2 regions of the Marmoricola sp. URHA0025 HA25 genome follow, and region 1 is predicted to be linked to the other one. Evidence: predicted binding sites of a transcription regulator. Region 1 holds the regulator's gene; the other holds the start of a gene.
What was found. The regulator LexA, encoded in region 1, represses DNA repair genes until DNA is damaged. The targets are predictions, from matches to a motif close to TCGAACANNTGTTCGA.
Positions count from the first base shown of each region.

Region 2: the regulator LexA is predicted to act here: its motif matches at 3,327-3,342, upstream of ACVW00_RS14930 (HNH endonuclease signature motif containing protein).

Region 1 covers NZ_JBSSCD010000001.1:1,026,792-1,031,588, forward strand. Annotated here, with positions in the region: gene ACVW00_RS04945 (MFS transporter) at 1-808, opposite strand, end outside; gene ACVW00_RS04950 (hypothetical protein) at 952-1,404, shown strand; gene lexA (transcriptional repressor LexA) at 1,597-2,340, opposite strand; gene ACVW00_RS04960 (GNAT family N-acetyltransferase) at 2,546-3,310, opposite strand; gene ACVW00_RS04965 (LysM peptidoglycan-binding domain-containing protein) at 3,532-3,897, shown strand; gene ACVW00_RS04970 (lysoplasmalogenase) at 4,134-4,797, opposite strand, start outside.
Region 2 covers NZ_JBSSCD010000001.1:3,026,061-3,030,857, reverse strand. Annotated here, with positions in the region: gene ACVW00_RS14940 (VWA domain-containing protein) at 1-1,290, shown strand, start outside; gene ACVW00_RS14935 (nuclear transport factor 2 family protein) at 1,287-1,685, opposite strand; gene ACVW00_RS14930 (HNH endonuclease signature motif containing protein) at 1,749-3,113, opposite strand; gene ACVW00_RS14925 (MXAN_6640 family putative metalloprotease) at 3,932-4,797, opposite strand, start outside.

The DNA.
Region 1 (4,797 bases):
CGACCGCAATCGTGTTGAGGCCGAGCATGATCGCGACCATCGAGGTCGGCGCCGTCGTGTGCTCGCTGATCCACAGCGGGATGCCGATCTCGAGCACCACGAAGTGCATGAACAGCACGGCGGTGAGGAGGGTCGCGGCGACGTACGGGAGGTCGCGTACGACGCCGAGCCGCGGCTCGCCGTCCGCGCGGGCCGGCGCTCCGGACAGGTGCGGGAGCCGGTTGAACAGCAGGCCGGTGAGCAGCGAGGTGGCGGCGTCGAGGAGGAACACCCCGACGTAGGCCCACGGCTCGTCGATCCAGAGCGCGATCCCGCCGAGGAGCGCACCGAAGGTCATCGCGACGTTGGTGACCGCGCGCAGGTAGGCCTTGAACGGGACGCCCTGACCGCCGACCGCGATCCGCGCGATGTAGCCGTTGCGCACGGCGTTGGCCGCCATCTGCGCCGCCGCGACGAGCGAGATCGCCACGACCAGGGCCCAGAAGCTGCGGGCGATCGCCAGCCCGGCGGTGGCGATCCCGGTGAGGACGGTGAGGTCGCGCATCACTTCGCGGGGTCCGCGGGCGTCGGCCCACTGACCGCCGGGCACCTGCGCGAGGGCGCCTGCCACAGCCGCGATCGACAGGGCGATGCCGACCTGAGCGGGCTCGAGGTGGACGTGGCGGGTGAAGTACAGCGCGAAGGTGGTGAACACCGCTCCGCCGGACGCGCGGTTGACCAGCGTGCCGAGCGCCAGGACGCGCAGCGTGGAGTCGGTCGGGATCCCTCGACGCGTGAGCCGGGCGGGCGTCACGGTCTGCGAGGTCACGGCTCGAACCTACGTCCGCGCGTCGCTCGGCCGCCTCTGGTTTTCGGCCCGCTTCCGGACGCACAGCACCTTGCCAGCACGGGTTGATCGTGCGGACAGCAACCGTGGCGACGCTTGCCGGCGACAACCCACCAGGAGGGAACATGCAGAAGAAGTCAATCGCCCTGCTCGCGTCGACCGGCATCGCCGGCCTGGTCGCCGGCGGCGTCCTGATGACCGGGATGTCCGCCAATGCCGCGGACGACACCGGGTCGGCGGCGACGGGTACGTCGTCGTACGGCGGCGCCCCGGCCGGCACCGGCGCGCCGAACGGCAACACTGACCCGACCAAACCGATGAGGAGCGACGAGAAGCTGCTCACCGGGGACACCAAGGACAAGGTGACGGCGGCCGTGAAGGCGAAGTACCCCGACGCCACCTTCCAGCGGGTCGAGACCGACTCCGACGGTGTCTACGAGGCGCACCTCCTCGTGGCCGGCAAGCCGGTCACCGTCGAGGTGGACAAGTCGTTCGCGGTCACCGGCACCGAGTCGGCGCCGGCCGGCGGTGGCGACCACGACGGCGACGGCCCGGCCGCGCAGGCTGCGGCGGCCTGAGCGCACGAGTGCCCGGCGATGTCGCATCGCCGGGCACTCGTGAAGCCGGTGGTCGAGCCTGTCGAAACTCAGGTTTCGAGCCGCCGTTTGCGGGTTCGCACGCTCACCCGCAGGCTCCCTCCACCGGATCGAGCTCAGTCGAGATCAACCTCTTCGCGTCGCGACCCTGCTCGTCCCTCGCAGGGCCGCGGCTCAGACCTTGCGCAGCACGGCGGTGACCACACCCAGGATGGTGGCGTTGTCACCGTTGATCGGCTCGTAGGCGTCGTTGTGGGGGAGCAGCCACACGTGGCCGTCCTTGCGCTGCAGCGTCTTGACCGTGGCCTCACCCTCGATCAGCGCCGCGACGATCTCGCCGTTGTCCGCAGTCTGCTCCTGGCGGATGACCACGTAGTCGCCGTTGCAGATCGCCGCGTCGATCATCGAGTCGCCGGCGACCTCGAGCATGAACAGCGTGCCCTCGCCGACCAGCGTCTTGGGCAGCGGGAAGATCTCCTCGACGCGCTCCTCCGCGAGGATCGGGCCACCGGCCGCGATCCGGCCGACCAGCGGCACCTGGGTGGCCTCCGGCACGGCGTCGCCGATGCCGGTCGGGTCGAAGCCGTGCTCGTCGGCGCTGGCGATCGCGCGCCGCGCCGCCATCAGCTCGGGGATGAACACCTCGAGCGCGCGCGGCCGGTTGGGGTCGCGCTTGATGAAGCCCTTCGCCTCGAGCACCCGCAGCTGGTGGGCCACGCTGGAGGAGCTGGCCAGCCCGACCAGGTCGCCGATCTCGCGGATGCTGGGCGGGTAGCCGCGCTGCTCGATCGACTCGCGGAGCACGTTGAGGATGCGCTGCTGGCGCGGGGTGAGCCCGGTCGCGTCGGGCGGCGCGTCGGGCAGCTCGCTGACGTTGGAGCGCTTGGCTGCGGAGGGGCGGATGCGATCGGAGGCCATGGGCCGACGGTAGACCCATCGACGGCGGAGTTCAAACACATGTTCGAACGGCGTGTCGGGCGGTTCGCGGGCCCGGAAAGGGCTCCGGACGAGCCCGGGATCGGCGCTGCGTGGGTCGGCGTACGCTCACGCAGCGCCGAACGATCACGGGGTCCTGTCTTCAACCTAGACCCGGAACGGGCCCGGCCGTAAGGGCAGGGCCGGGTCAGTTTTCCGGGGGCATCCAGACGTACTGCGGCACGTTGCAGACCTCGACGAAGCCGGCGCGCTCGTAGACCGGCCGGCCGGACTCGCTGGAGTGCAGGACCGCGTGCTCGGCCCCGGCGGCGTGCGCCAGCTGCAGCAGCCGCTGTGTCACGGCGTACCCGATGCCACGGCCACGGACGTCCTCCAGGGTCGCGATGTTGTAGAGGCCCGCGGTGGTGCCGGTGAGGTACGCCGTGCCGCACGCGACCGGGCGTCCGTCGAGCGAGCCGATCACGTTGACCGCTCCCTGGAAGACGCTCATCACCTCGCTCATCGGCTCGCGCACCGACTCGGGCAGGCCGAAGCCGGTGACCATCATCGCGACGAAGGCGCGTGCGTCGGTGGTCTGCTCGATGCTCAACCCGGCGACCTCGGGGACCGGGGGAGCGGTGGTCAGGTCGGCGTACATGCCCGGGACGTCCTCGTGCTCGAGCCCGCGCTCCGTCAGCGCCGCTTCCAGCTCCGGCGACGTGTGCGACGGCGTGACCCACCACAGCCACGGCAGCCCGGCTCCGATGAACGAGTCCGCCACCTCCTCGGTCCGCCGCCGGGCGTCCGCCCCGAAGTGCGCGCCGGTGACGCAGTTGAACATCGGGAACGGCACGTCGCTGCGGATCGCGTCGACGTCCGTGTCCGGATCGCGGCGGAACATCGGGTGGTCGCCGGCGCCGGTGAAGAAGGCGAGCAGGTTGTCCTCGACCGGGGCGATGCGGGGATCGGTCATGGGGTAGTCAACCCCACCCGATCGGCCGGTGGTTGCGCTTGTCGAAACCCGCCCGAGAGCGCTCGAACATATGTTCTTGCGTTCCTCGAACGCGTGTTCTATCGTCGTACATGTGTTCGATCGAACGTCTGAGCGACCCGGCAGCGGTTCTGTCGGTGCTCGGCCGTAGAAACAGCACTGAGAAACAGCAGAGACAACCTGACTTCCCCCAGGAGAGAGACATGAGCACGCTGAGCATCTCGCCCGCCTTCGACTTCGTGAGCCCGACGCGGCGCCCGCGAGCTGCCCGGCGCACCACCGTCCGGCTCACGCAGCGCGGTCGCGTCGTGTTCGTGCTGGCGTTCCTGGCGGCCGCGTTCGTGGTGATGGTCGCCTTCGGCGGCTGGGCCACGGCGACCCACGACGCCGGCACGCCCGACCCGGTCCGCGTCGTCGAGGTCCAGGAGGGCGACACCCTCTACGGCATCGCCGGCCAGGTCGCCGAGCCCGGCAAGGTCCGCGAGATGGTCCACCAGATCCAGCAGCTCAACTCCCTGGCCGGCTCCAGCCTCCAGGTCGGCCAGAAGCTCGCCATCCCGAAGAGCTGAGTCGCCCTCGGTCCGCCGAGGACAGAGCGTCCGATGATCCCCTCGACCCGGGTCGTCGGCTGTGTGGGAAAGGACAGGGCGGGGCCCAGGCCCCGCCCTCGTTCTTTTCCGATGCACGCCGAGTGGGCAGAAACGCTGCGTCGGCGTGCGGTGAGCGGGCAGAAACGCTGCGTCGGCGTGCGGTGAGCGGGCAGAAACGCTGCGTCGGCGGGCGGTGAGCGGGCAGAAACGCTGGGTCAGACGCTTCCGGCTCGCGCCGCACCCTCACTCAGCAAGAACTGCGCAGCCGTGTACGTCGCCATCACCACCGACTCCACCCGTGCCGGTGCGCCCTTCCACAAGAACTTCCGGGTGCCGAGCACCGAGTCGGACAACATGAACAGCCCGGCCCCGAGCAGCGTCATCCGCCGCGCCGACGTCGGCAGCGCCGGGTCGAGCTGCGTCGCGGCGGCGACCGTCCCGGCGAGCATCGCGGAGTAGCCGGCGATGGCGGGCGCAAGCACCTTGTCCTGCCGGTAGGCGCCGAACACCATCCCGGGCGTGGTCACCGCCCACAGTGCTGCGACCCCCTTCGGCCCGGGCCGCGCGGAGCCACTGCGGTTGCGCAGGAACCCGCTGATGTAGGCGGCGTGGCCGACCGCGAACGACCCGCTCCCTACGGCGAACGGCTTGGTGCCGTGCGCCATCAACGCCAGGTCGCCGCCCCACCCTGCGGCCTGCGCGACGAGCGTGTTGGCCCGCAGCGGCGAGTTCGCCGCCTTCTCGTCGGTGATCAACGAAGCCATCAGGGTGGGCATGAGCAGCGGCTTGGTCAACACCCGCGCCTTGTGCGCCAGCTGGTTGGCCGAGCCGGCGAGCCAGGTGTCGGCGACCGCCAACCCGGCGTACGCGAGCTTGAGC
Region 2 (4,797 bases), 2.0 Mb from region 1:
GCCTTCGGCAGCCCCGAGCTGATGGACTCGCTGAGTCGTCTGGACTCCAACCTGCAGGCGCTGCGACCGGGCGAGGACTGGGGCAGCTCGGAGGAGTTCGGCGGCGAGCAGGGTCTCGGTCTCGGCGACGCCACCGGCGTCTTCCAGGACCTGGCCGAGCTCGACGCGCTCTCCGACCAGCTCTCGCAGTCCTACCAGGGCGCGCGGATGGACGACGTCGACCTCGACGCGCTGACCCGGCAGCTCGGGGACGACGCGGCGGTCAGCGCACGCACGCTGCAGCAGTTGGAGCGTGCGCTGCGCGACTCCGGCTACCTCAAGCGCACCTCGGACGGACAGCTGCGGCTGTCGCCGAAGGCGATGCGCCAGCTCGGCAAGGCGCTGCTCCGCGACGTCGCCAACCGGCTGTCGGGCCGGCAGGGCCAGCGCGACCTGCGGACGGCAGGCGCGGCGGGCGAGCGGTCAGGTGCCACCCGCGAGTGGGCGTTCGGCGACACCGAGCCGTGGGACGTGCCGCGGACGATCATGAACGCCGTCGTGAGGGAGGCCTCCGCCCCGGGGTGGTCGAGCAGCGAGCTTGCGAGCGATCAGTCGAGACCTGTGGTGCGGCTCCAGATCGACGACGTCGAGGTCCAGGAGACCGAGGCCCGCACCCAGGCTGCCGTCGCGCTGCTGGTGGACACCTCGTTCTCGATGGCGATGGACGGGCGCTGGGTGCCGATGAAGCGCACCGCCCTCGCGCTGCACCAGCTGATCAGCACGCGCTTCCGCGGGGATCACCTCCAGCTGATCGGCTTCGGCCGGTACGCCGAGGTGATGGAGATCGAGCAGCTCACCGCTCTCGACGCGATGTGGGCGAAGGGCACCAACCTGCACCACGCGCTGCTCCTGGCGAACCGGCACTTTCGCAAGCACCCGAACGCGCAGCCGGTGCTGCTGGTCGTCACCGACGGTGAGCCGACGTCGCACCTCGAGCCCGACGGTGAGGTGTACTTCTCCTACCCGCCGCATCCGCTGACGATCGCCTACAGCGTCAAGGAGCTCGACAACGCGGGCCGGCTCGGTGCCCAGACCACTTTCTTCCGGCTCGGCGACGACCCCGGGCTGGCGCGGTTCGTCGACTCGATGGCGCGCCGCGTGGACGGCCGGGTCGTGGCGCCCGAGCTCGACGACCTCGGGGCCGCGGTGGTGGGCAGCTACCTGGGCTCGCGAGGCGGCGGCACCGGGTCGTCGTACGCGGACGAGTTCGGTGGCTGGTTCGGCGGCGATCGCGGCTTCTGGGTCGGTTAGCCGGCGAGCTTCTCGAGCTCCTCGCGCATGCGTGCCATCACCGCTTCGAGCGCCCTGATCGGCCTGATCATCACCGTGAACTCGACGATCAGGCCGTCGTCGTCCCAGCGGATCAGGTCGATGCCTTCGACCTCTCGCCCGTCGACGGTGCTCGTGAAGCGCAGGACCGCGTCGCGATCGCGCGCCCACTCGTCGTGGTAGATCACCTCGGGCCCGAGCACCGCGAGCGCGCCGGTGAGGTACGCCGCGACCATGTCACGGCCCTCCTGCGGCTTGTGCACCGCCGGCGAGTGGAAGACCGCGTCCGCGGCGATACAGCCGGGGAGCAGGCCCGGGTCGCGCGTCTCGACGACTTCGTGCCAGCGCTTGAGGCCGATCTCGGCCGGAGTGTCCATGGACGCAAGGCTAGGGCCGCTGTCGCATGCCTGTGGCCCCGCCGGGTCCCGGCGGGGTGTGGGTCAGCTGGTTCGTCGTGGGGGTGGGTCGACCGGGGCCGGGGTGAGGTCTTGGGTGCCGGTGGTGTCGCGGAGGTAGGTGTATCCGTAGGGGGAGCGCCACAGGTAGGCACCGAGCTCGAGCATGGTGTAGGTCCAGTTGCCGTGGGTCTTCATCCGGTGGTGGCGTCGGCACAACGGGGCGAGGTTCTCGGTGCTGGTCTGGCCCGGTGGCCCGTCGGGGTCGTAGGCGATGACGTGGTCCTTGTCGCAGGACCGGGCGGATCGTTGGCACCACGGGAACACACACGTGTTGTCGCGTAGCTCGACGTGTTCGGCGATCCGGTCAGGGACCCGGTAGGCGTCGGTTTCGAGGTGCTGGTTGAGGTCGATGACGGGTTTGACGACGATCCGGGACGTCTCGGGGCGCCCGCACCAGTCAGCGACCTGCCCGGCGGTGAGGACCTGTCCGCCGGCGTTGTCCAGCAGCACCGGGGTATTGGGGTCACCGGTGGCCAGGGCGTCGGCGGAGAGGTGCACGAACAGCACCACCTCCCGGCCACCGCGACGCCGGGGCCGGATCACCCGCCCGGTCTCGGACCGCACCACGTCAGCTGGCCCGCCGGGCTCCAGCGGCAGCGTGTGTTCCCCGCGGGCGATCATCCCGACCGCGGCCGCTCTTCGGGCGTCCAGGGGTTCGGTGGAGCCGAGGTCGGCGAGCTGTTGGGCACCAGCGGTGACGGCGTCGGCGAGGTCCAGGGCGTCGGCGAGGTCCAGCTCTCCGTGGACCCGGGAGGTGCCGGCGAAGGAGACCTGGTCGTGCTCGATGCTGAAGTACCGCTGGTCCGCAGCCCGGGCACGTTCTTCGGCGGCGAACTCGGGCATGAACCGGGCGATGGCCTGGTCGACCAACCGTTGGGTCTGGACCGGTCCGGTCTTGTGCGCGAACGGCGCCAGCTGGGCATCCACGAACTGGGCGGCCTCGAAACTCAGGTGCAGGGTGGCTTCGGCGATCCGCTTGGCCCGCCAGGCCACCAGGGTGCCTTCCTGGACCCGGAACCAGGTCTTCGGCAACCGGTGGGCCAGCTCGAGGGCACAGGCGATCAGGTCGCGTCCGGACCGGTCGGTCAGACCCAGGGCGGTGGCGAACTCCCCGACCGCGAACTCCGAGACCCACGGGCACCCTTCCCCGCCGATCGGGATCCCGGTGTCGCGGCCCTCGGCGACCACCCAGGTCGCCGCCATATCCAGGTCGTCGACGACATGGAGGTGGGCCCACTCCAACGCGGCGGCCAGCACCCCGGCTTCGGCAGTGTTGGCCTGGGTGCGGAACGCTCGGGCAGCACCCAGCACGGCGGCTGCGTCCAGAGTGGTGGTGCCCGAGTCCATGTGATGAATCTAGGGGTGGCCACCGACAGAACCGGCCCGGTTTCGCCTTGCCGGGATGGGAATCGGAGAACTTTCTCGAAGAATCTTGGTGGGGTCTCTGCCGCATCTCACCGGGTCTCGACCGGCCGCTCGCAGGCTCGCTGCTCGACCACCAGTGGTCGGGTCCCTGCCCGACCTCACCGGGTCTCGACTGATCGCTCGCAGGCTCGCTGCTCGACCACCTGGTTGCGACCGCACCCGACCGCCAGGCCCAGCCCCGCGGCGTACTGCGTCGTCGTTGCCAAGAACCCGACCACCCATGGACTCGAGGTCTCGGCTGGTCGCTCGCAGCCTCGCTGCTCGACCACCCGGGATTCGGTCCCTGCCCGCCGTCACCAGGTCTCGTCTGATCGCTCGCAGGCTCGCTGCTCGACCACCCGTGGTCGGGTACCTGCCCGACCTCACCAGGTCTCGACTGGCCGCTCGCGAGCTCGCTGCTCGACCACCTGTGCTCGGGTCCCTGCCCCAGTTCACCGGGTTTCGAGACGGTCGCTGCGCGACCTCCTCAACCACCCACGCAGCCGAACCGCACCCGACCACCCAGCCCAGCCCCGCGGCGTACTGCGTCGTCGCTGCCAAGAACCCGACCACCCACGGACTCGAGGTCTCGACTGGTCGCTCGCGAGCTCGCTGCTCGACCACCCGGGGTTGCGATCCCGCCCCGACCACCCAGCCCAGCCCCGCGGCGTACTGCGTCGTCGTTGCCAAGAACCCAACCACCCACGGACTCGAGGTCTCGACTCCTCAACCACCCGCGTTCGGTCCCTGCCTGAGCCCCCTCAGGACACCGGGAGCCGGACCTTCGCGCTCACGCTGAACCGGAGGCCGTCGTCGGTGCTGTGGCCGCCACAGGAGTACAGGTAGCCGGGGTCGGTGCCGCAACCGGTCATGCGCGTGCTGGCATTCGTCAGGGTCACGACGACCGAGCTGACCGTGCGGCGGTCGAACCTGACTCGCACGACGCCGTCGCCGGCGGCGTCCAGGGGCACCTCGACGACCCGTACGGTGCCGTTGCGGCGACGCACCTGCACGCTCGCCTGTGGTACGCCGGAGAGTGCCGGGCCATCCACCCTGACGCGCAGCTTCGTGTGCCGGGGGAGCCGTCCGGAGGGCTGGATGAGCATGTCGGCGTTCGCGAGGTGATCGAGTACGACGGACTGGGTGCCGGTCGTGCGGTGCCGCCGGCTCAACCCCTGGACCTCCCACCACGCGGGTGGCGGGTAGAGCGCCCGGTCGTCGTAGGAGGTCGCCGGCAACGTGTTCCAGACGCCGAACCGCGCGAAGGCGCGCCCGAACGACCAGCCGCGCTCGGCGAGGGCGGCCGCGACCGCTTGCAGCGAGTAGTAGTCGCCGTCGGCGTACTCCCACACCCGCCGAACGATCGCCGGACCGCCGAGCTGGCCGGACAGGAACTTCCAGAACAGCACGGCCCCGTAGCGGTAGAAGAGGTCGGAGGAGTTGGCTCCGGCGTAGTCCTCGGACGTCTCGGGGTGGGTGATCGCGCTGAGCCGCACGTACTGCAGGTAGTCGTTGATCTGCGGGTACACCTGCTCCTCGGCCCACACCGCCGAGCCCTCCATGAGCCAGGTGTCCTCGTCGGTGTCGTAGCCGAACTGCACGGCGTGGAAGAACTCGTGTGCCGCGG